Regions from separate parts of the Comamonas sp. HJ-2 genome, predicted to be linked through region 1. Evidence: predicted binding sites of a transcription regulator. Region 1 holds the regulator's gene; each other region holds the start of a gene.
What was found. The regulator HrcA, encoded in region 1, represses chaperone genes, less so after heat shock. The targets are predictions, from matches to a motif close to TTAGCACTCNNNNNNNNNGAGTGCTAA.
Positions count from the first base shown of each region.

Region 2: the regulator HrcA is predicted to act here: its motif matches at 4,748-4,774, upstream of rpoH (RNA polymerase sigma factor RpoH).
Region 3: the regulator HrcA is predicted to act here: its motif matches at 1,990-2,016, upstream of groES (co-chaperone GroES).

Region 1 is NZ_JBSIFD010000002.1:84,670-91,490, reverse strand. Features, by position in the region: gene ACWGXF_RS01930 (NAD kinase) at 1-889, opposite strand, end outside; gene hrcA (heat-inducible transcriptional repressor HrcA) at 919-1,926, shown strand; tRNA gene ACWGXF_RS01920 (tRNA-Ile) at 1,979-2,055, shown strand; tRNA gene ACWGXF_RS01915 (tRNA-Arg) at 2,172-2,248, shown strand; gene ACWGXF_RS01910 (CHASE2 and HATPase_c domain-containing protein) at 2,302-4,647, opposite strand; gene ACWGXF_RS01905 (FecR family protein) at 4,764-6,470, opposite strand; gene ACWGXF_RS01900 (response regulator transcription factor) at 6,544-6,821, opposite strand, start outside.
Region 2 is NZ_JBSIFD010000015.1:122,440-129,260, reverse strand. Features, by position in the region: gene ACWGXF_RS14230 (Bug family tripartite tricarboxylate transporter substrate binding protein) at 1-674, opposite strand, end outside; gene ACWGXF_RS14225 (LysR family transcriptional regulator) at 772-1,671, shown strand; gene ACWGXF_RS14220 (rhodanese-like domain-containing protein) at 2,174-2,596, opposite strand; gene ftrA (transcriptional regulator FtrA) at 2,669-3,670, shown strand; gene rpoH (RNA polymerase sigma factor RpoH) at 4,806-5,750, shown strand; gene ACWGXF_RS14205 (Bug family tripartite tricarboxylate transporter substrate binding protein) at 5,893-6,821, shown strand, end outside.
Region 3 is NZ_JBSIFD010000002.1:284,748-291,568, forward strand. Features, by position in the region: gene ACWGXF_RS02840 (chemotaxis protein CheW) at 1-1,839, opposite strand, end outside; gene groES (co-chaperone GroES) at 2,101-2,391, shown strand; gene groL (chaperonin GroEL) at 2,485-4,128, shown strand; gene ACWGXF_RS02855 (porin) at 4,283-5,452, opposite strand; gene ACWGXF_RS02860 (porin) at 5,682-6,767, opposite strand.

The DNA.
Region 1 (6,821 bases):
CCTCGTTCCAGCCCAGTTTTTTGCGCAGGGTGTCGAAGTAATTCCAGCCCTTGGGGTGCAGAAAGTGCACGCTGTGATCGGCGCGCGTCACCAGAATGCGGTCGCCATGCTGCAGCGATTTCAGTGACTGCATGTCGAAGTTCGCGCTGGCGTCGCCTCGGCCGCCCACCACCTCGATAGTCACTTCCTGAGCGTCGGAGAGCACGATGGGGCGGTTGGAGAGGTTGTGCGGCGCGATGGGCACCATCACCCAGGCCGGAATCGAAGGGTGCAGCATGGGGCCGCCGGCCGAGAGCGCATAGGCAGTGGAGCCCGTGGGGGTGGCCACGATCAAGCCGTCCGCGCGCTGGTTGGAGACAAAGCTGCCGCCGACCTCGATGCGCAGCTCCACCATGCCCGAGGTCGAGCCACGGTTGACCACCACATCATTCATGGCCTGGGCTTCAAACACGCACTGGCCGTCGCGCATGACGCGAGCATTCATCAGGGTGCGTTCGTCTTCCTCGTACTCGCCCTGCAGTATGGGCGTGATGGAGGCTTCGAATTCATCCAGGGCGATATCGGTGACAAACCCCAGGCGGCCCTGGTTGATGCCGACCAGCGGCGTGCCATAGCGCGCCAGATGGCGGCACACGCCCAGCATGGTGCCGTCGCCGCCCACCACCAGGCCGAGGTCGCAATGCCTGCCCAGACCGTCAACGTCCATGCTCGGGTAATCGGGCAGGCCCGCATAGATGGCGGACTGGGTATCCAGAATCACCTCACAACCCAGGCTGCGCACGTAACCGGCAATCCGTTGCAGCGCTTCGCTGGCTGCATCGGACGGAACGCCTGCTGCGGGTGTGTGGTACTTGCCGATCAGGGCAATATGGTGGAACGTGGATGTCATCTGGGAAATTACATCATTAAAATGAAATCATGCTCGACGAACGTGCCAAGTTATTGCTCAAAGCGCTGATCGAGCGTTACATCGCTGACGGTCAACCAGTCGGCTCGCGCACTCTTTCACGTGCATCCGGGCTTGAATTGTCGCCTGCCACCATACGCAATGTGATGGCCGACCTGGAAGAGATGGGTCTGATCATCAGCCCTCACACATCGGCAGGCCGCGTGCCGACAGCCAGGGGATACCGCCTGTTTGTCGACACCATGCTGACTGTGGACCGCTGCGATCTTGTAACGCCCGGCCTGATGCCTGAACAGCCGCAGAAGGTCATTGCCAATGCGGCCAATCTGCTGTCCAACCTCTCCCAGTTCGTGGGTGTGGTCATGGTGCCGCGTCGCAGCTCCGTCTTCAAGCATATCGAGTTCGTGCGCCTGTCGGAGCGGCGCTTTCTGGTCATCATCGTCTCGCCCGAAGGCGATGTGCAAAACCGCGTGATCTTCACGGATGTGGATTACGAGTCCTCGCAACTGATAGAAGCCTCGAATTTCCTCAATCACCATTACGCCGGTTTGACAATGGAGGAGGTGCGCACGCGGCTGCAGACCGAGGTGGAGCAATTGCGGGGCCAGGTTGCCAGCCTCATGCAGGCAGCGGTGAATGTAGGCACTGAGGTCATGAGCAACCATGATCGCGAGGATGTGGTGATCGCCGGCGAGCGCAATCTGCTGTCCGTGAGCGATTTTTCCAGCGATATGGGCAATCTGCGCCGCGCTTTCGACCTGTTCGAGCAGAAAACGCAAATCCTTAGGTTGCTGGATTTCTCCAATCAGGCTGATGGCGTACGCATTTACATCGGCGGCGAGAGCCAGACCGTGCCGTTTGAAGATTTGTCTGTAGTGAGTGCTCCCTATGAGCTCGACGGCAAGGTGGTTGGCACCTTGGGGGTGATCGGCCCCACGCGCATGCACTACGACAAGATGATCCAGATTGTCGATATCACATCCAAACTGGTGAGCAATGCTCTGAGTCACAAGCGTTAGGCCCTACAATGGCGAAGTTTTTCTGGTGGCAGCCACGGCTGTTGTCAGTGTTGGGGCGTTAGCTCAGTTGGTTAGAGCAGAGGACTCATAATCCTTTGGTCGTCGGTTCAAGTCCGCCACGCCCTACCAAGCTGCATGAAAGCCTGCCGTCTTCATCGATGGCAGGCTTTTTCTTTGCATGAACGCGAAAAAGTTGTCGATTTGGTCCGAGAGCCGTTTTTGCACTGCTAGAATACAACCCTGTTGCGGCTGTAGCTCAGCTGGATAGAGTACTTGGCTACGAACCAAGGGGTCGTGGGTTCGATTCCTGCCAGCCGCACCACAAAACGTCAAGCCTCAGAACTGAAAAGTTCTGAGGCTTTTTCGTTTCTGGGCTCAGGCTTTGGGTATCAGCAGGGTGAAGCTGCTGCCTTGGCCCAGCTGGCTGCTTATCTGCAGGCTGCCGCCATGACGCTGTGCCACGGTGCGCGTGAAGGCCAGGCCCAGGCCCACGCCATCCATGCGCTGGTGTTGCTGGAGGCGCTCGAACGGCTGGCTGAGTCTGGCCAGCGATGCCTCGTCCATGCCGGAGCCATGATCGCGCACGGCGATGCCCCATTGGCTGTCTTGCTCGACAACGGTGACTTCCACTTGGGCGCCGCCATCCCCAGTCTGTGGCTTGCCGTATTTGATGGCATTGCTCAGCAGGTTGATGACGGCGCGGTGCAGCAGGCCGGGGTCGCCATGCACGCAGGCTTCGGCATCCGGCAGCTTGAACATCAGTCGCATGTTCTGCTGCTGGGCAAGGGTCCAGCAATCCGAGACGGCCTGATCCGCCAGCAGACCCAGATCCACGACTTCGCTGCGGTATTGCTGCTGCTGGGCTCTGGCCAGATGCACAAAATCGTCTGCCAGCTGAAGAGACGACTGGGCATAGCCCTCAATGCGGTCAAACAGTGCATCTTGCGACTCGATGCGTTTGCCTGTGCGCTGCATCTCCAGCAAGGTGATGATGGAGCCTATCGGTGCACGGATATCGTGGGAGATGAACTGCATGGCCTGGTCGCGCTGGGCCTGTGCACTGCGCAGGTCGCTGATATCGACCAGGGTGATGAGCCAGCCTGAGGTGGGCGGTGCCTCGAAGCTCTGGCTCAGCAGCATCAGATGGCGGCCCTGGGTGTCGCGCCCTTCGCTCTGGCGTGACAGAGTGGCTTGCTGCAATGCACTGTGCGTGAGCAGTGGCGTGCTGCTGGCAGCGCGACCGCCGTCGCTGCTGGCGCTGTTCAGGCCGTGGAGCAGGGCGACCAGATCGTCACCTTGCTGGAGTTTGTGCTCCAGGCTTTCGATATAGCGGTGCGCGGCCGTGTTGGCAAGCAGCAGCAGCCCTTCGCGGTCGCAGACAAAAGTGGCCGAGGGCAGTTGGCGCAGGCTTTCGCTGACGAAGTGATGCAATGCGCGCAGCTGGCGCGAGGCTTGCTCCACAGCGTCGATCCGCTGATCGAGGGCATCGCTCTTGAGCGAGGGCGCGGGCAGGCCCTGGCCCTGCAGATCGCGCAGCTCCAGCGCCAGAAAGCGTGTGGCGGCGCGCAGGCGCAGCCAGCTCCAGAGCGGGTAGGCAAGCGACAGGCTCAGCAGTGCCGCAGCGGGGGCTGTCTGTACATGACCCCAACGCGGCGCCAAACCGGCTATCGACAGACTGAGCAAGGCCAGCAGGATGCTGGAAATCAGCCCGCCAGAAGGGCCGAGCCAGGCCAGAGCCAGCAGGCCCAGCAGTACGGGAAGCACATTGAGGCTGCGGTTGAGCGTGGCAGTGGCTGGCTCCAGATGTGTGCCCTCAAGGATGCCGTTGAGCACATGGCCCAGCATCTCCACATTCGAGATCAGGCGCGCATCAAAGCCGATGGGGGCTGTGAATTTTTCGCCAAGACCTGCGGCCGTGGCTCCAATCAGCACGTATTTGCCGCGAAAAGCGACCGCTGGGATATTGCCGCGCAGGATGTCGATATAGGAGTAGGTGGTGAACGGCGAGCCCGGGCTGTTCTGGCGGTCCCGCGAAGCCCGGGCAAAAGCGATGAACTGGGGCTGCAGCTTTTGCCAGGAGTTGGCTGCAACCGAGTCTGCTGGAGGTGGGGCAGATGGTTGGCAGGGTTGGGTGGTCTGGCCCACGCAGTGCAGGCTCAGCGCCATATGCCACCAGAGCTGACCGGCCTTGCCTTCCTGCGCATAAAAGCGTCGCACCACACCGTCGGCATCCACAGGCATCTGGGTGTGCCCCAGAGCCGCAGCCTCGCTGGCAAGGCTCTGTAAAGGGGTGGTGGCGGCGCTTTGCGCGGCGCGCGTGACGGGCAGCACTACGTTGCCGCTTTTTTGCAGTGCTCGTTGCAGCAGCAGATCGTCGCCGGGGTAGTCCCAGTCTTCCTCGCTGAAGACCACATCCATGCCGATGGCGCGGGGCTGCCCTTGAGTGATGCGCTCCAGCACGGCGGCGTGCAGTGCACGCCGCCAGGGCCAGCGGCCTATGCTGTCGATACTGTCATCGTCGATGGCCACGATGACAACATCGGGCGAGGCTGGACGCTGATGAAGCCAGGCCGAGGTGTCCTGAATAATGCCGTTGAAACGTGCCAGCTGCCCCGGGCCGCTGAGCCACCAGGTCATGCCGAGCAGGAAAGCGCTGAGCAGCAGCCAGCTCAGGCGCAGGTCCTGCAAGCGGTTTTTACGCAGGTTGGGCGCTTCAACCATGGGGGTGACTCGGTGAGAAGCTCATAAAACAATAGCTTCCAGCGCTTGTCATATAAGCGATCAAGATATGAATCCTATGAAGCTTCATGGAATTCAAGCGCTGGCAGCTATGGTTTTTACTGGCGCATCAGGCGTGAACCGTCGCCGGAAGTCAGCGCCTGCCCCTCGGACGAGGTCACCCAGTTGCCGGTCTGGAATTGGCGCGCGACAGAGAGATTGCTGCGCAGGCCGTTGGCATCCTCGACCTGCATCTGCAGATAGTAGGTGCCAGGAGGCAGATCCTGCGTGCTCCACTGAGGCTGGGTTATCCAGGTGTCGATCAGGGGCGCAGTGAAACCGGCGTCGCTGGCCACCACGATACGGTAGCGTTGACCCTCTTCACCTGCCCAGTGAATATGGCTGCTGCCTTCGCCGGGCGCGCCGCCGATCTGCAGCTCGGGCGATTTGGGTGCCAGGGCCAGTTTCATCTTTTGCGGGGCGGCGAAAGGACCCGCATCCGGCTGGCCGTTGCCGAGCTTACGGATGCTGCCTACGCGCCACATATATTCGCCGACAGGCAGCTTGGCCAGCGTGCTGGCAGGCAGGGCGCAGTCCTTGAGGTCGTTGGCGTCGATCAGCGGCTGGGCAAAGCTGCCGTCGGCTGTGGCTACCTGGATGCGGTAGGCCGAGGCTTCCGCCACCTGGGTGCATTGCAGGCCGTGCTGGCCCTGTCCGATGGTGGCTTCAGGTGCTGGAGACTCATAGAGCGGCGGCACCGGATGGGCTTTGACGCGCAACACTTGCAGGCTGCGTTTGCCAGGAATGCCGTTGGCGTCAATGGCGCGAATGGCCGCAATGTAGCTGCCGTCTTCGACACCCGTCAGGCGTGCAGGCGACCTTGTGAACATGCCGCCGCGCACGATCTGGGTCAGCTCCTTGTCCTGAGCGAGCAGCACTTGGTAGCGCACTGCACCAGCCATGGCTGGCAGGGGCAGGCTGACCCAGTTGGCGTCTTCGACAAGAGCGGGCCAGGCCGCAATATCGGGAGCCCCCAGCATGGCTGTGGGCTTGCCGATCTGGCCGTTTGCGGAGACGGACAGACCTTGACCTGGCCTGAGCAAGGCTGAGGGCTGGCCCGTCTGCACGGCGACCGAGCCTTCGTCGACGGCAGCAGCCGTGCGGCCCTCGTCATCACTCATCACCAGAAACTGGGTGCCGCGCACGCTGGTCGAGGCCGCCGGGGTGCGCACCTCGAAGCGGCGCTCGCCATTGGCTTGCCTGGACACTTTTGCTTCAATTGCGCCCTCGCGCAGATCGATGACGGACTGCAGACTGCCGGCTCGGCCTTTGCGGCGCATCTGGCGCAGCTCGACATCGGATTCGGACTGCACGCGCACCAGTGAGCCATCTGCCAGGCGCACGGAGACAAAGGCGTTGGCCGGAACCTGGAGCGAATCGCCTTCCTGCAGCAGCTGGCCTTTTTGCACGGGCTGAGGCGGCGCGTTGACGGAGTCTGCGAGATGGCTCGCAGAGCGTGTGCTTTGCACATCGCCATGCACAAACACCACCGAAGCCATCGCGGTGCGCAACAGGCGTGTGGGAATTTCCAGCACCGAGCCGGGGCGCAGACGAAAGGGGTCTTCCACCTTGTTATGGCTTTGCAGCGCTGTCCAGCGCTTGTGGTCGCCCAGATAGCGTGCTGCCAGCATCTCCAGCGTGTCTCCTGTCACCACGCGGTGGGCAATGACATCGTTGCCGCGGGGAGTGATCTGGGCATGGGCCAGACCTGTTGCCGTCATCCCTCCAAACGCCACCCACAGCATGCCTGCACTCAGAATGGGCATCGGGGAGTGGACGGAAAAGAGGTTTTGACGTAAATCAGGCATTTTTAAAGCTAGGTTATGGGGGCTGCCGAACTCAGGCTGCCGGAGCTGCGGGCTGCGCAGCTTCGGGGGCATCCAGGCGGTAACCATAGCCATAAACGGCTGAAATGGCATAGGGCTGACCAGCGCGCAGGTTCAGCAGATTGCGCAGGCGCGAGACATGGGTGTCCAGCGAGCGCGACTGCACCTCGGCGTTATGGCCCCAGACGACTTCGCGCAGATGATCGCGCGAGAGCAAACGGCCCTGGTTCTGGAACAGCGTCAGCGCCAGTGTGTATTCACGGTGCGTAACCTCCACGGGCTTGCCTTCCA
Region 2 (6,821 bases), on a different contig from region 1:
CCGGTGGTTGCCAACGGAATGAGCTTGCCCGACTCGATATGCGGCAGCGCTGTGGGTGGTGCTGCATAGAAGGAGCTGACGCGTCCGCCCAGGACATCCTGTAACGCGGGGGCTCCGCCCTTATAGGGAATGTGAACCGTGTCGATCTTTGCAATGTCGTTAAGCAGTTCGCCGGCCAAGTGGGCCGCTGATCCAGGGCCCGTAGAAGCAAAGTCCAGTTTGCCCGGTTCACGCTTGGCAGCAGCCACAAACTCGCCTAGGGTTTTGATGCCTTTGCTTGCAGGCACCACCAGAACGTTGGGAAAGGTCACGCCCATAGTGATTGGTGCGAGATCCTTGAGCGGGTCGTAGCTCACCTTCATGAAGTGCGGCGAGATGCTCAAAGGGCCGATCGAGCCGAACAGCAAGACAGAGCCATCGGTAGGTCCATGGGCAACCTGGGCATGCGCCAGATTGCCGCCGGCACCAGGCTTGTTATCCACGACCACGCTCTGGCCAATGTTTTCACCGAGTTTCTTGGCAATAATGCGTGCCGCGATATCGGCCGAACCGCCTGCGGCAAAGCCGACAACCATGGTGACCGGTCTTTTTGGGGGGAAATCCTGGGCATTGGCACTGGCGAGCGGCAGGCAGGCGGCCAATGCGGCAGCCAGTATGAGAGGGCGTCGTTGCATGTTGTCTCCTGATCGAGTCGTTATCAACTCTGTGCAAGCGGCGATGGTAAATATCCAGGACTATTCCGTGAATTGCAATATATGATTAAACTGTTGCATGCAGCGCATTAAATTCGATATTGCCGAACTACAGGCGTTTGTTGCCACGGCAGAGAATTCAAGCTTTCGTGTAGCTGCGGAACGTCTTTGTTTGTCTGCCCCGGCGTTGAGTCGCAGGGTGGAGCGCCTGGAGGAAGCACTTGGAGCCAAGCTGCTTGAGCGGACCACCAGGCATGTCCAGTTGACCGCGATTGGTCAGGAATTTCTGACTGAGGCGCGCGCAGCGCTGGAGAGCCTCGAGACAGCAGCGCAGCGCATCAGCGATCAGTCGCTGACTCGCCGAGGATTGGTGACCGTGGCTTGCATTCCTTCAGTGGCAAACCATCTTTTGCCATATGCATTGCGCACCTTTGCCGATGAGTACCCGGATGTGCACGTTCATGTCATTGACGAGAATGCGAGCCATGTCCTGGATGCCGTGGTTAGGGGGCAAGCCGATTTCGGGCTCAGTTTCACGGGAAGCCAGGAACCAGGAATTCAGTTCGAGACTTTGGCACGCGAGCGATATGTGTTGGCAATGCTGCGAAGTCATGCTTGGGCATGCCGCTCAGAGGTAGCATGGTCAGAGCTTGCCGGAGTGCGCCTCGTATCCGTATCGCACCAGAGCAGCAATCGACTGCTTTTGGACCAAGTCATGGCAGGCCTGCCTGAGCAGCCAATGGCTTGGTACGAATGCAATCACGTAACTGGGGCTCTGGCTCTTGTCGAAGCAGGTTTGGGAATGGCAGCCATCCCGCAGCTTGCTCTGCCTGAGTGCAATCCTAAGGTCTGCGGTGTGCCACTCATTGAGCCTCAGTTGTGGCGGACTTTAGGCCTGATACAGAAGCGAGAGCGTGTGCTTAGTCCTGTCGCTGAATATCTGAAGAACCGCTTGCTCACCCTCCATGTGAACCACTGAGCACGCACTGGACTGTTGCAAGCGACCCATTGCGTTCAGCGGTACAAACCTATGTTCCGATCAAGTGTTCTCGATTTTTCAGCGAATTGAGCGTGACACATCAACTCAGGTGCGCGACATCCATCACGTAAGAGATCAGGGTTTTTGAGAGTGTCAAAAACTCGGAGCTCTAAGGGCTTGTACTGCGATCTTCTTCATCAAAATTCTCTTTCGCCTCTCTAAAGCGATCTGCGTTTCAAATCTAGCGCCGAGAAGCTCGGTAGGTGCCCCGACAACCGCCTCACAGCCCAATTGAAAAGGCGGTTTGGAGAACTCCGCGCAGCCCAATCCACTTGCGGAATTTTGAGTGGAACTGCGAAGGTGAAAGCTATGGTCGACCTCATTGAAAAGAGGTGACTGATTGGGTTTCGAACAGCGACGGCCGCAACCCGTTGAATCCACAGTCACTAGCGGTTGGCCCCCATTCCTCCAGGGCTGTCTTCTGAAGCGGGAAGCCAACGCGTTAGGCGGACGGGTCTTCGAGCATTGTCCTATTCAGTTCAAACCCTTCATCGAGCCAACCAGTAATACCGCCAGCCATTATTTTCACGGGCCGCCCCAGTCTTGCCAGACGCAAGGCACCGCGTGCCGCGCCGTTGCAATGGGGCCCTGCGCAGTAGGTGACGAATAGGGTCTCTTCTGGCCAAGCCGCCAACTTGCTTTCGACGATCTTCCCATGAGGCAAATTGATTGCCCCTGGCACATGGCCCTGGGAGAACAGTGCCGGCGAGCGTACGTCGAGGAGCACGAAATCGGGGCCCTTTAGAAGCCCGTCATGCACATCCCAACAATCGGTCTCGAAACTGAATTCAGCAGCGAAATGAGCGATGGCAATGGGCGGCTTCGCAGCGGGACTTGCGGTTACATGGGTGCTGGAGAAGGTCATAACAAAGAAGACTGTGTTTGTGGCAGTGATGCTTATCGTGCCGAGAGTCCAGTCGAGTCACAATTGGCGCATATGACATCTACCGAAAAGATTACGCCAATCACCGAGGCCACCAGCGGCCCGCTGGTTGTGGCCCCAGTCTACGATGGCCTATGCACCTTCGAGTTCTCCATCGTGGCAGAGGTTTTCGGTCTGGCGCGTCCGGAGATGGGCCCTGGCTGGTACCGCTTTGCCAGTGCGGCAGTCGAGCCTGGCTTACTGCGGGCTCATGGCGGCCTGCATGTCATGGCTGATGGTCAAGCCGATTTGCTAGAGCGTGCGGATCTGATCGTGATGCCCGGATGGAAAGGCCCACATGTACCGGTACCACAGAAGCTTGTGCGACGCTTGCGCCTAGCCTGGGAGCGCGGCGCCCGGTTGGCCTCAATATGCTCTGGAGCCTTCGTGCTGGCCGCAACGGGCCTGTTGGACGGGCGAAGGGCAGCAACGCACTGGCGCTATGCCGAGACGCTGAGCCAGCGGCACCCCGCAATCGAAGTCGATGCCAGCGTGCTCTATGTCGAAGAAGACCGTATTCTGACTTCGGCGGGAAGCGCCGCGGGTATAGATTTGATGCTGCATATCGTGCGAGGAGACTTCGGCGTGAAAGCCGCCAACAGCGTCGCCCGGCGCTTGGTGATGCCTCCCCATCGCAGCGGTGGGCAAGCTCAGTTCATCGAACGCCCCGTGCAGCCGGACCGGCTCAATCGGCTCTCGGACATGCTGGAACAGATGCGTGCGGATCTTCAAGGCGACTGGACAGTTGATCGGATGGCGCAGAGCGTGCTGATGAGTCCCAGGTCTTTCCTGCGCCATTTCATCAGGGCGACAGGTGTACCCCCAGGCCAATGGCTGATCGCTGAGCGGGTGACAGAAGCCCAACGCCTTCTCGAGGGCAGTGCAATGCCGGTCGAGGACATTGCTGCACGGGTTGGATTCGGCAGTGTCCAGGTCCTTAGGCATCACTTTCGCGCCAAACTAGGCCTAGCCCCCAGGGACTATCGAGCTATGTTCAGCGCTGTACGGATCAGCTAACTGCCTTCGGCATAACTTGAGTGAATTTCTGCTTTGGGTCGCAACATCATGTCTGTGTCAAATGACAGCAGACTTCCAGCAACCAATCGGCCTGCAACTAACATCCACTGTCCGCTACTCAACTGAAACCCGTCGTTGAGAATTCGCCAGCATCGATCTTCGGATAGCTGCTATGGAGCGGTGACCGATAGGTCACGATGCAGCCATGAGCAGCAGCAATCGCTGCACAGGAGGCATTGCAGGTGGAGGCTCGAACGACAGCAACGGGTCGAGTGCTGGCCGACGCGAACGGGTACCTCAGGTTGGTGGCTCTGCCCATCAAGTCTGCCGTTCGGTGACAGACCGCTCACAGCCTAAAGCCGCCAACTGCAAAAAAGGGCTGGCCGACTGCCTCTAGCCGAAATGTGAGCCTGTCAGGGAGCGAGCGCGGTAGCCAATGTCGCTCATCTTCTCAGTCAATCAATGATCGAGGCTGTCGGCTCACTGATAGCGAGCATTTGCTACAGAAGAGCAATGTTGCCGGTACACGCATTGAACCGTAGCCGACATCTAGTCTGCGGCTACTACAGCTCAACGTGACTGAGATCTAGCTAGTTATGCGCGACAAGCGTCGTTGCAAACGCATGGGCAACTAACTTGTTCAACACCGGTTCTACGACTTGGTAGCCCTCAAAAAACCACCTAATCCTTAGCGGCAAAAACTGCAGAATTCGAAAGGCGCAGCATGAGACGCGCATCGTGCGAGGCTGCATGGGTATCAGCTCCTGCCTGCTGGCAGCCTGGCACAGCCGAGTCTGCACAAAGGCCAACTAGGGGAGCACGGAATAACAGATTAACATGTTAATAAATTCCGGATTTTTTGAAGAATTCGCCTAAAAAATAATCAACCCCAGATGAGAGAAACTTGTGAAATTAATAATTTCACCAATCAAATCATATGGTTATGCAGTCGCTCTGGCTTCAAAGCAGTACAAAACTCAGTGAGAAAAGTACAAAACTCAAGAAGAATCGACACCACGAATCGACACGAGCCGCCTGAACCGTCAAAAACCAACAAAAGCTGTGGGAACTTTGTCTTTAGCACTCTCTCTAACGGAGTGCTAATATGAAGATCATGGAAGAAAGGAAACCTGCAATGAAAACTGCCTCCGGCTCCATTGCTACTGCCTTGGCGCCCGCGAACCCCTGGGCGCTGGTACCTCCGCTGGGCAACCTGGATGCCTATATCTCGGCGGTCAATCGTATGCCAATGCTCACCCTTGAGGAAGAGCAGGACTACGCTCGCAAGCTCAAAGAACACAATGATCTGGACGCCGCCGGGCGTCTGGTGATGTCCCACCTGCGTCTGGTCGTCTCCATCTCGCGCCAGTACCTGGGCTATGGTCTGCCTCACGGCGACCTGATTCAGGAAGGCAATGTGGGCCTGATGAAGGCTGTCAAACGATTCGACCCCGATCAGGGCGTGCGTCTGGTCAGCTACGCCATGCACTGGATCAAGGCGGAAATCCACGAGTACATTCTGAAGAACTGGCGCATGGTCAAGGTCGCCACGACCAAGGCCCAACGCAAGCTGTTCTTCAATCTGCGCTCGATGAAGCATGACCTGAAGTCCGATGCTGCCATGGCGGACGAAGAGCTGGCCCTGCGCGAGACGCTGACCTCGAACGAAATTGACGCGGTTGCTGCCAAGCTCAACGTCAAGCGCGAGGAAGTCATCGAGATGGAAACCCGTCTGGCCGGCGGCGATGTGCTGCTGGATCCTTCTCCCAGCGACGACGGAGAGCAGGCCTTCGGCCCCATCGCCTACCTGGCTGATGCCAGCCACGAGCCTACCGCCATGCTTGAATCGCGTCAGCGCGATCATCTGGCGACCGATGGTCTGGTCATGGCCCTGGAGGGACTGGATGACCGCAGCCGCCGCATCGTTGAAGAGCGCTGGCTCAAGGTCAATGACGACGGCTCTGGCGGCATGACGCTGCATGAGCTGGCTGCCGAATACGGTGTGAGCGCCGAGCGCATTCGCCAAATTGAGGTAGCCGCCATGAAAAAGATGAAAAAAGCGCTGGCCGAGTTTGCGTAAACGCCAACTTGCGCTCCAAGCCTTTAAAAGGCTGAAATGCTGAACCTCAAACCCGGATAATTTCCGGGTTTTTTATTTTTCGGCATTGATGCATGTTCTCATGCACACCGATCGCCTATCAAGAATTCAAAAGAGACCTGCCATGCCTATTCGCACTTCGCACATCTTGAAGAACCTGTCCCGCCGCAGCCTGGTTGCGGCAGGAGTCGCCATGGTGGCGACAGCAATGGCTCCGGCCGTCCTGGCAGCCGACAACTGGCCCGACAAGCCCCTTCATCTGATCGTGGGCTTCCCCGCAGGCTCCTCGCCCGACCTGACAGCCCGCGCATTGGCCGAGCCATTGGAGAAGAAGCTGGGTCAGACCATCATCGTGGAAAACCGCGTGGGAGCCGGCGGCAATATCGCCGGCGAATATGTCGCCAAGGCTGATGGCTACACCTTCAGCGTGATGATCAACGGCAATATGACCATTGCCAAGATGCTCAACCCTGCCGTGCGCTATGACCCCATCAAGGACCTGCAGCCCGTGAGCCTGATCGGCGTGGCTCCGCTGGTACTGGTAGCCCCTGCGTCGGCCCCACAAGGCAAGGCCTTTATGGAAGCGGCCGCCAAGGCTGGCGACAAATGGAGCTATGGCTCGCCCGGTGTCGGTACCGTGGGCCATCTGGGCATGGAACTGCTCAAGAGCCGCTCGGCCATCAAGGCCGTGCACGTGCCCTATACCGGCTATCCCCAAGTGTTCAACGGCATTCAGGGCGGCGATTTGAAGCTGTCCATGCTCCCTCCGGCACTGGCCATGGCACAGATTCAGGCCGGCAAGCTGCACGGCATTGGCGTAACCTCTGCAGCACGCAGCCCGCTGGCTCCCGGCCTTCCCAGCCTCAAAGAGCTCGGCGTCAACAACTTTGATCTGGAAATCTGGAACGCCGTGGCTGCGCCCAGGTCCATGCCCAAGGCCCATGTGGACAAACTGGCGGCTGCCGTCAGCGAGATCGTGCGTACGCCCGAGATGCGCCAGAAGCTGTCCATGCAAGGCTGGCAAGCCGTGGGCAGCTCGCCCGAAGGCCTGAG
Region 3 (6,821 bases), 200 kb from region 1:
GTTCAGGTAGGCCACCAACCTGCTGCCTGCACCTGCCGCCTGAGCGCCGGTCACGCCCTCGAGCATGGCCTTGAACTCACGCTGTGCATGGAACACCAGGCCGATTCCACCCAGCACCACGCCATCGGCATTGCGTATGGCCGCGTGATAGACATAGGTCGCGCCGTCATCCTCGTGCTGCACACAGGGGCGCCATGGCGAGACGTGATAGGCCTGGGTCCCGCCCAGCGCCAGAACCTGGTGCAGGCTGTCCATCTCTATATAAGTGCCCAGCAGCCCACGGACCTCGGCATCCGGGCGGCCTCGCTGGCTGACGGCCACGACCCTGCCGCGAACGTCATAGACCATGATTTGCTGGTAGACCGTATACAGGTCGTGAATGGCGGTGAGCAGCGCACAGGCCTCGCTCACCTGATCTGGGGCCATCTCGCCCAGGGCCTGCTCCTCGAGCAATTCGGACAGCTGCGGCGTCAAGGCCCACCAGCGGCAGTCGTTGGCACGCTCGTAGAGATTGCGATCGAGCAGATCCACCAGCAGACTGGTCAACAGGCTGTTGTCTCTCAGTGCGGTATTGAGCACCGTGCCGTAGAGCGCATCAATGGACTGGGAGAAGACCTCGTTGGTCCTTGCCCCGGTCTCGCCAATCTGCTCCAGCACGGCCTGCAGCCGCGTGTTGTCCATCTGCTTGCCTGCCGTCATGACGCGGCCGTTCCAGACCACACGGCGTATGGTGTCCGCTGCGCTGCGTATGGCGTGCAGAGGTGGACAGAAGCGACGTGCATGCGCCAGCAGGCCCTGGGCCACGGCCGCGTCCAGCCCACCCAGACCCGCTTGCGACTGAAGACCGAAGGCCAGCTCCAGCGGCGTCATGATCTGCGCCCGCCAGCCCTGGGGGCCCATATAGCCTTGATAGCCTCCCGATGCCGCCGATTGCACCAGATAGGTGCGCCCGCAGTGTACATACAGTGGATCCGCACCATCACGGTGAGCCTGCAGCTTCGCCCCCACACCAATCCAGTGCGGATCGCTGCTGGCCAGCACCAGTCCCTGATCATCGAGCAACAGGGCGATGCTGGTCTGAGCTTCGGGCGCACCGCTACCGTCTGTCCGGTCTCGGCCGCTCCAGATGCCTTGCATCTCGCCATCAAAGTCAAAACACAGGCACAGCACGCCAATAGGCTGGCGGTTGCCGGCGTGCAGCATGCGATGCGCATAGATCAGCGCGCTGCCGTGCCCCGACAGCAGGTCGGTGGCGCCGAAACTCTGCACAAAGCCCTGGCTTTGCAGAGCGCGGGCAATCAATGCATCCCGGCATGGCTGATCTGTGGCCTGACTCCTCTCGCGCGCACTCGCTCGCACCTGGCCTTCGGCATCCAGCAGCAGAATGTCCGCGTAGACCGTGTACTTGCTGCGGTAGGCACGCAGACGCTGGGTGATGGCCGCCTCATCGCCATCCGCTGCGGCCATGAACTGGCACAGCATGGCGTCGGTCGCCAGAAACCCCACGTCGGCCGTGCGCTCGTAGAGATTACGCACCAGGGTATCGATCAGATGCTGTGCCTGACTGGCCAGCCCCGCCGTCACCCCCGTCACAGCCTGCATCACCATGGACTGCACCAGGTCCTGCTCCAGACGCTCGAAGCCGCCGCGCGTGGCGGCCATCATGGGCAGCAAGGCCTGCGCTTCCTGTGGGCAGTTCATCTTGGCGGAGGACTCTATGAGCCGCCACATCAGATTCAGCTCCCTGAGCGAACTCTCGCAGCGCCCGACCTGGCGCATATGGGGAATGAAGACATCTGTCTGCAACAGGTCTTGGGCGCGCTGCGCCGGGGCAGTCATGGTTTCTGGAGGCATGTTTTGGCAGAGCAAAAGCCAGGCCTATTTGTAAAAACACGTTACACATGACTAAGAACAAACCCTGTTTCCTCGCAGATTTGTCCTGCAACCGACGGGGGAGAGGTCTTGAAAGCTCAGGAATTTGCCTTATTATTAGCACTCGATGGGGTTGAGTGCTAACAGCTTGACCCTAGATATTCCGAATGTCGGCCAGGATGGCTGGCAAGTCTTGTTTCAACTTTGTTGATGTATTTAGGAGTTGGTATGAACCTGCGTCCCCTGCACGATCGCGTGATCGTCAAGCGCCTCGAAAACGAAACCAAGACAGCCTCGGGCATCGTGCTCCCTGATGCTGCCACCGAGAAGCCTGACCAGGGCGAAGTGCTGGCTGTGGGTCCCGGCAAGCGCAATGACAAGGGCGAGCTGATCGCTCTGAACGTGAAGGTCGGCGACCGCGTTCTGTTCGGCAAGTACTCTGGCCAAACCGTGAAGATCCACGGCGACGAGCTGCTGGTCATGAAGGAAGACGACCTGTTCGCAGTCGTCGAGAAGTAATCCTTCCCGAACACATTCTCCTCTTCATGGCTGTCGGCGACTGATTGACAAGCGCTGGCAGCCCAATTGAACCTCATTCTTTAGGAGCCAAAAATGGCAGCAAAAGACGTAGTTTTCGGCGGTGAAGCACGTGCACGCATGGTTGAAGGCGTGAACATCCTGGCTAACGCAGTCAAGGTTACCCTGGGCCCCAAGGGTCGCAACGTGGTTCTGGAGCGCTCCTTCGGCGCCCCCACCGTGACCAAGGACGGCGTGTCCGTGGCCAAGGAAATCGAACTCAAGGACAAGCTGCAGAACATGGGCGCCCAGCTCGTGAAGGAAGTGGCCTCCAAGACCAACGACATCGCTGGTGACGGCACGACCACCGCTACCGTGCTGGCCCAAGCCATCGTGCGCGAAGGCTCCAAGTACGTGGCCGCCGGCCTGAACCCCATGGACCTGAAGCGCGGCATCGACAAGGCTGTCGCCGCCCTGGTGGAAGAGCTGAAGAAGCAATCCAAGGCCACCACCACCTCCAAGGAAATCGCTCAAGTGGGCACGATCTCCGCCAACTCCGACTCCGACGTGGGCGAAATCATCGCTCAGGCCATGGACAAGGTCGGCAAGGAAGGCGTGATCACTGTTGAAGAAGGCAAGAGCCTGGCCAACGAACTGGATGTCGTCGAAGGCATGCAATTCGACCGCGGCTACCTGTCGCCCTACTTCATCAACAACCCCGAAAAGCAAGCCGCGATTCTGGACAACCCCTTCGTGCTGCTGTTCGACAAGAAGATCAGCAACATCCGCGACCTGCTGCCCACGCTGGAAGCTGTGGCCAAGGCCGGCCGTCCCCTGCTGATCATTGCCGAAGACGTCGAAGGCGAAGCCCTGGCGACTCTGGTGGTGAACACCATCCGCGGCATCCTGAAGGTTGTGGCTGTGAAGGCTCCCGGCTTCGGCGACCGTCGCAAGGCCATGCTGGAAGACATCGCCATCCTGACTGGCGGCAAGGTCATCGCTGAAGAAGTGGGCCTGTCGCTGGACAAGGTGACTCTGGAAGATCTGGGCCAGGCTGCTCGCGTCGAAATCGGCAAGGAAAACACCACCATCATCGACGGTGCCGGCGCTGCTGACGAAATCGAAGCCCGCGTCAAGCAAATCCGCATCCAGATCGAAGAAGCCACTTCCGACTACGACCGTGAAAAGCTGCAAGAGCGCGTGGCCAAGCTGGCCGGCGGTGTTGCCGTGATCAAGGTTGGCGCTGCCACCGAAGTCGAAATGAAGGAAAAGAAGGCCCGCGTTGAAGACGCCCTGCACGCTACCCGCGCTGCTGTGGAAGAAGGCATCGTGGCCGGCGGTGGCGTGGCCCTGCTGCGCGCCAAGCAAGCCGTTGGCGCCCTGGCGACCGGCAATGCCGAACAAGACGCCGGCATCAAGCTGGTTCTGAAGGCCATCGAAGCCCCTCTGCGCGAAATCGTGGCCAACGCCGGTGGCGAACCCTCGGTGGTCGTGAACGCCGTGCTGAACGGTTCCGGCAACTACGGCTTCAACGCCGCCAACGACACCTACGGCGACATGCTGGAAATGGGTATCCTGGACCCCACCAAGGTGACTCGCACTGCCCTGCAGAACGCCGCTTCCGTGGCTTCCCTGCTGCTGACCACCGAGTGCATGATCGCCGAAGCCCCCAAGGCTGACGCAGCTCCTGCCATGCCCGATATGGGTGGTATGGGCGGCATGGGTGGCATGGGCATGTAATTGCTCTGCTGCTACCGGGTGGTCTGCACCATCCGGTTTTGCACAAAAGAAAAGACCGCATCTGCGGTCTTTTCTTTTTGCTTCAAGCTGCTCAACTCCGGGAACAAAAAAAGCCAGCCCGATATCGACTGGCTTTTACATCCAAAGATTCGCCTTAGAAGCGATGACGCAGACCGATGGTGATGCCGGTACGCTTTTTCGCGCCATTGGCATCGAGCATCACGCCCGCACCGCCTTTGGTCTTGGTGTGGTCCACCGCGAAATAGGCATCGGTACGCTTGGAGAAGGCATAGTCGGCCACGGCAACGATAAAGTCAGCCTTGCCATTGAAGGCGCCAGTCGCCGACCCCGATTGCTTGGCATGGTAGTAGTGCATGCCGGCATTGAGCTGCGGCGTGACCTGGTAGCCGAAGCCCACCTTGAACATCTCACGCTTGTTGGCAAAATTTCCAGGGGCATTGCCTGCGATAAAGCCACCATTGGACGAACCTGTCCAATATGCGTTGAGCAAGCCGGCATCAAAAGCAGCACCTGCGCCCGCAGCCGCCAGACTATCCTTGACCTTGTTCTGGCCATAACCAGCCATCAGATAAAGAGGTCCGGTGCGATAGGAGCCGCCCAATGTCCAGGCATCCACATCGGTGCCGGCCGGCAAGGTCGAACGCTGGAAAGCGCCACCCACAGAAATGCCGTCGGCAGAATAGCGCAGATAGCCGCCTGCGGTCTTCAATGCCAGACCGCCCGGAGTCATATCCACTCCAGCCCCTTTCTTCGCAAAGGTATTGCTCTCGTCAAACGAGTACTGCAAGCCCGCACGAACAGGGCCGAACTCGGCCACGTATTTCAGCATATTGTTTGCACGCGCGCCCAGAGACATGCCGATTTCAGGCTTGTAGGCATCCATATATGGGGAATATGGGAACGATGCGTAGGTAGAAGTCACCAGATCGAACAAGACGTTGTATTGGCGACCCATGGTCAGCTGACCGAAACTGGTGCTGCGCAAGCCTACCCAGGACTGGGCGAAATAAGGCTGTGCGGTGCTTGGAGTGCCGGAATCCGTCCAGAAACGATTTTCAAGATTGGCAATCGCCGACAGGCCGCCCCCCAGATCTTCCTTGATATTGATACCCCAGCGGCTTTCGGACATGCCGCCGCCAATCATTTTGGTCAGACCGCTTTTATTCGCTCCCTCATTATTCGTATGGCGAATTGCCGCATCCACAATGCCATATAGCTGAACGCTGCTTTGTGCATATGCCAGAGTTCCCATGGTTCCCAGCACAGCCAAGGCCAATGTTTTTTTCACAAATGAAGCTGCCATTGTGTTGCCTCTCTCTTAATTCAATTCGCAAACAGTTGGTGGAAAATTCATTCTAGAAATGCTTTCCTCAACCGCGCGAGCATTGGCACAAGCGCAACACAGGCCTTTCCCTCTGGGGGCAAACCTCTCAGCAATCACCCTTTAAGGTCTAACCCGGAAAAACAAAAAAGGCCTGTCTTTCGACAGGCCTTTGGCTTTTAAGCAGTTACTGGCTTACGCCAGCAATTGATTAGAAAGCGTGGCGGATACCAACTTGGATACCGTTGCTAGCCTTGCCGGGGGCAACAGTGTAGGACTGAGCACCACCCAGCTTGAATGTAGCGTCATCCTTGTTCTTCAGGAAGGAGTATGTGCCGTACAGAGCAGTACGCTTGGACAGGTTGTGCACATAACCCAGGCTCAGCTGGTGAGCCTTACCAGCCAGGTCGCCGCCGTTCTTGTACAGAGCGTACTGAGCCTTGACTTCACCCACGCCACCCACGGGAGCGGACACGCCCAGAGCGTAGCTGGTCAGCTTGGAGTTCACAGCAGCGCCCTTTTCCTTGACTTGCAGGAACAGGCCGTTGACCTTGGCCACGCCGAAGTCATAAGTAGCGCCCAGACCGTAGGAGTCCAGCTTGTCGCCTTGTGTGAAGGCAAGATTGGAACCAGTGTAGGAACCGTCAGTGGTAGAAGGATTGTTCTTGCGGTCAGCACCCAGAGTCACAGCCAGAGGGCCGTTGTTGTAAGCCACAAAACCGCCGAAGTAACGACCGTTTTGACCGTCGCCAGCCTTTTCACCAAAGGCGTAGTCCACGCCAGCAGTGAAGCCGGAGAAGTTAGGTGTCAGGTAAGTGATCTTGTTGTTTTGACGGATAGCGCCGTCTTGGCTGTAGCCCCAGCCGCGGAAGCCGCCAATACCGATCACGCTGAAGTTGGAGTGAGCGGACAGCTTGTTGTAGGCGACCACTTCGTCACGACCCAGACGCACTTCACCGAAGTTGCCCATCAGGCTCACGGTGGAACGGCGACCAAATTGGAAACCGGAACCACCCGACAGACCAGCACCGGAGCCATCGCCCACGTCAGTGCCGATAGCGCCTTCCAGCCAGAAACCGGCCTTCAGACCGCCACCCAGGTCTTCAACACCGCGCACGCCCAGACGGGAAGAAGCGTTGGAACCATTGTGCAGACCGTAGTTGGAAGTGCCACCGTTACCATTGCCCTTGACGTAGGAAACGCCGGTGTCAACCACACCAAACAGGGTCACGGAAGATTGAGCCATTGCGGCGCCGGAAGCGGCCAGCACTGCCAGGGCGATCAGAGATTTTTTCATTACGAGTTACTCCAAGGTTTAGAAGGGCGCCGGTTCTATGGGAGAGAGACTTGA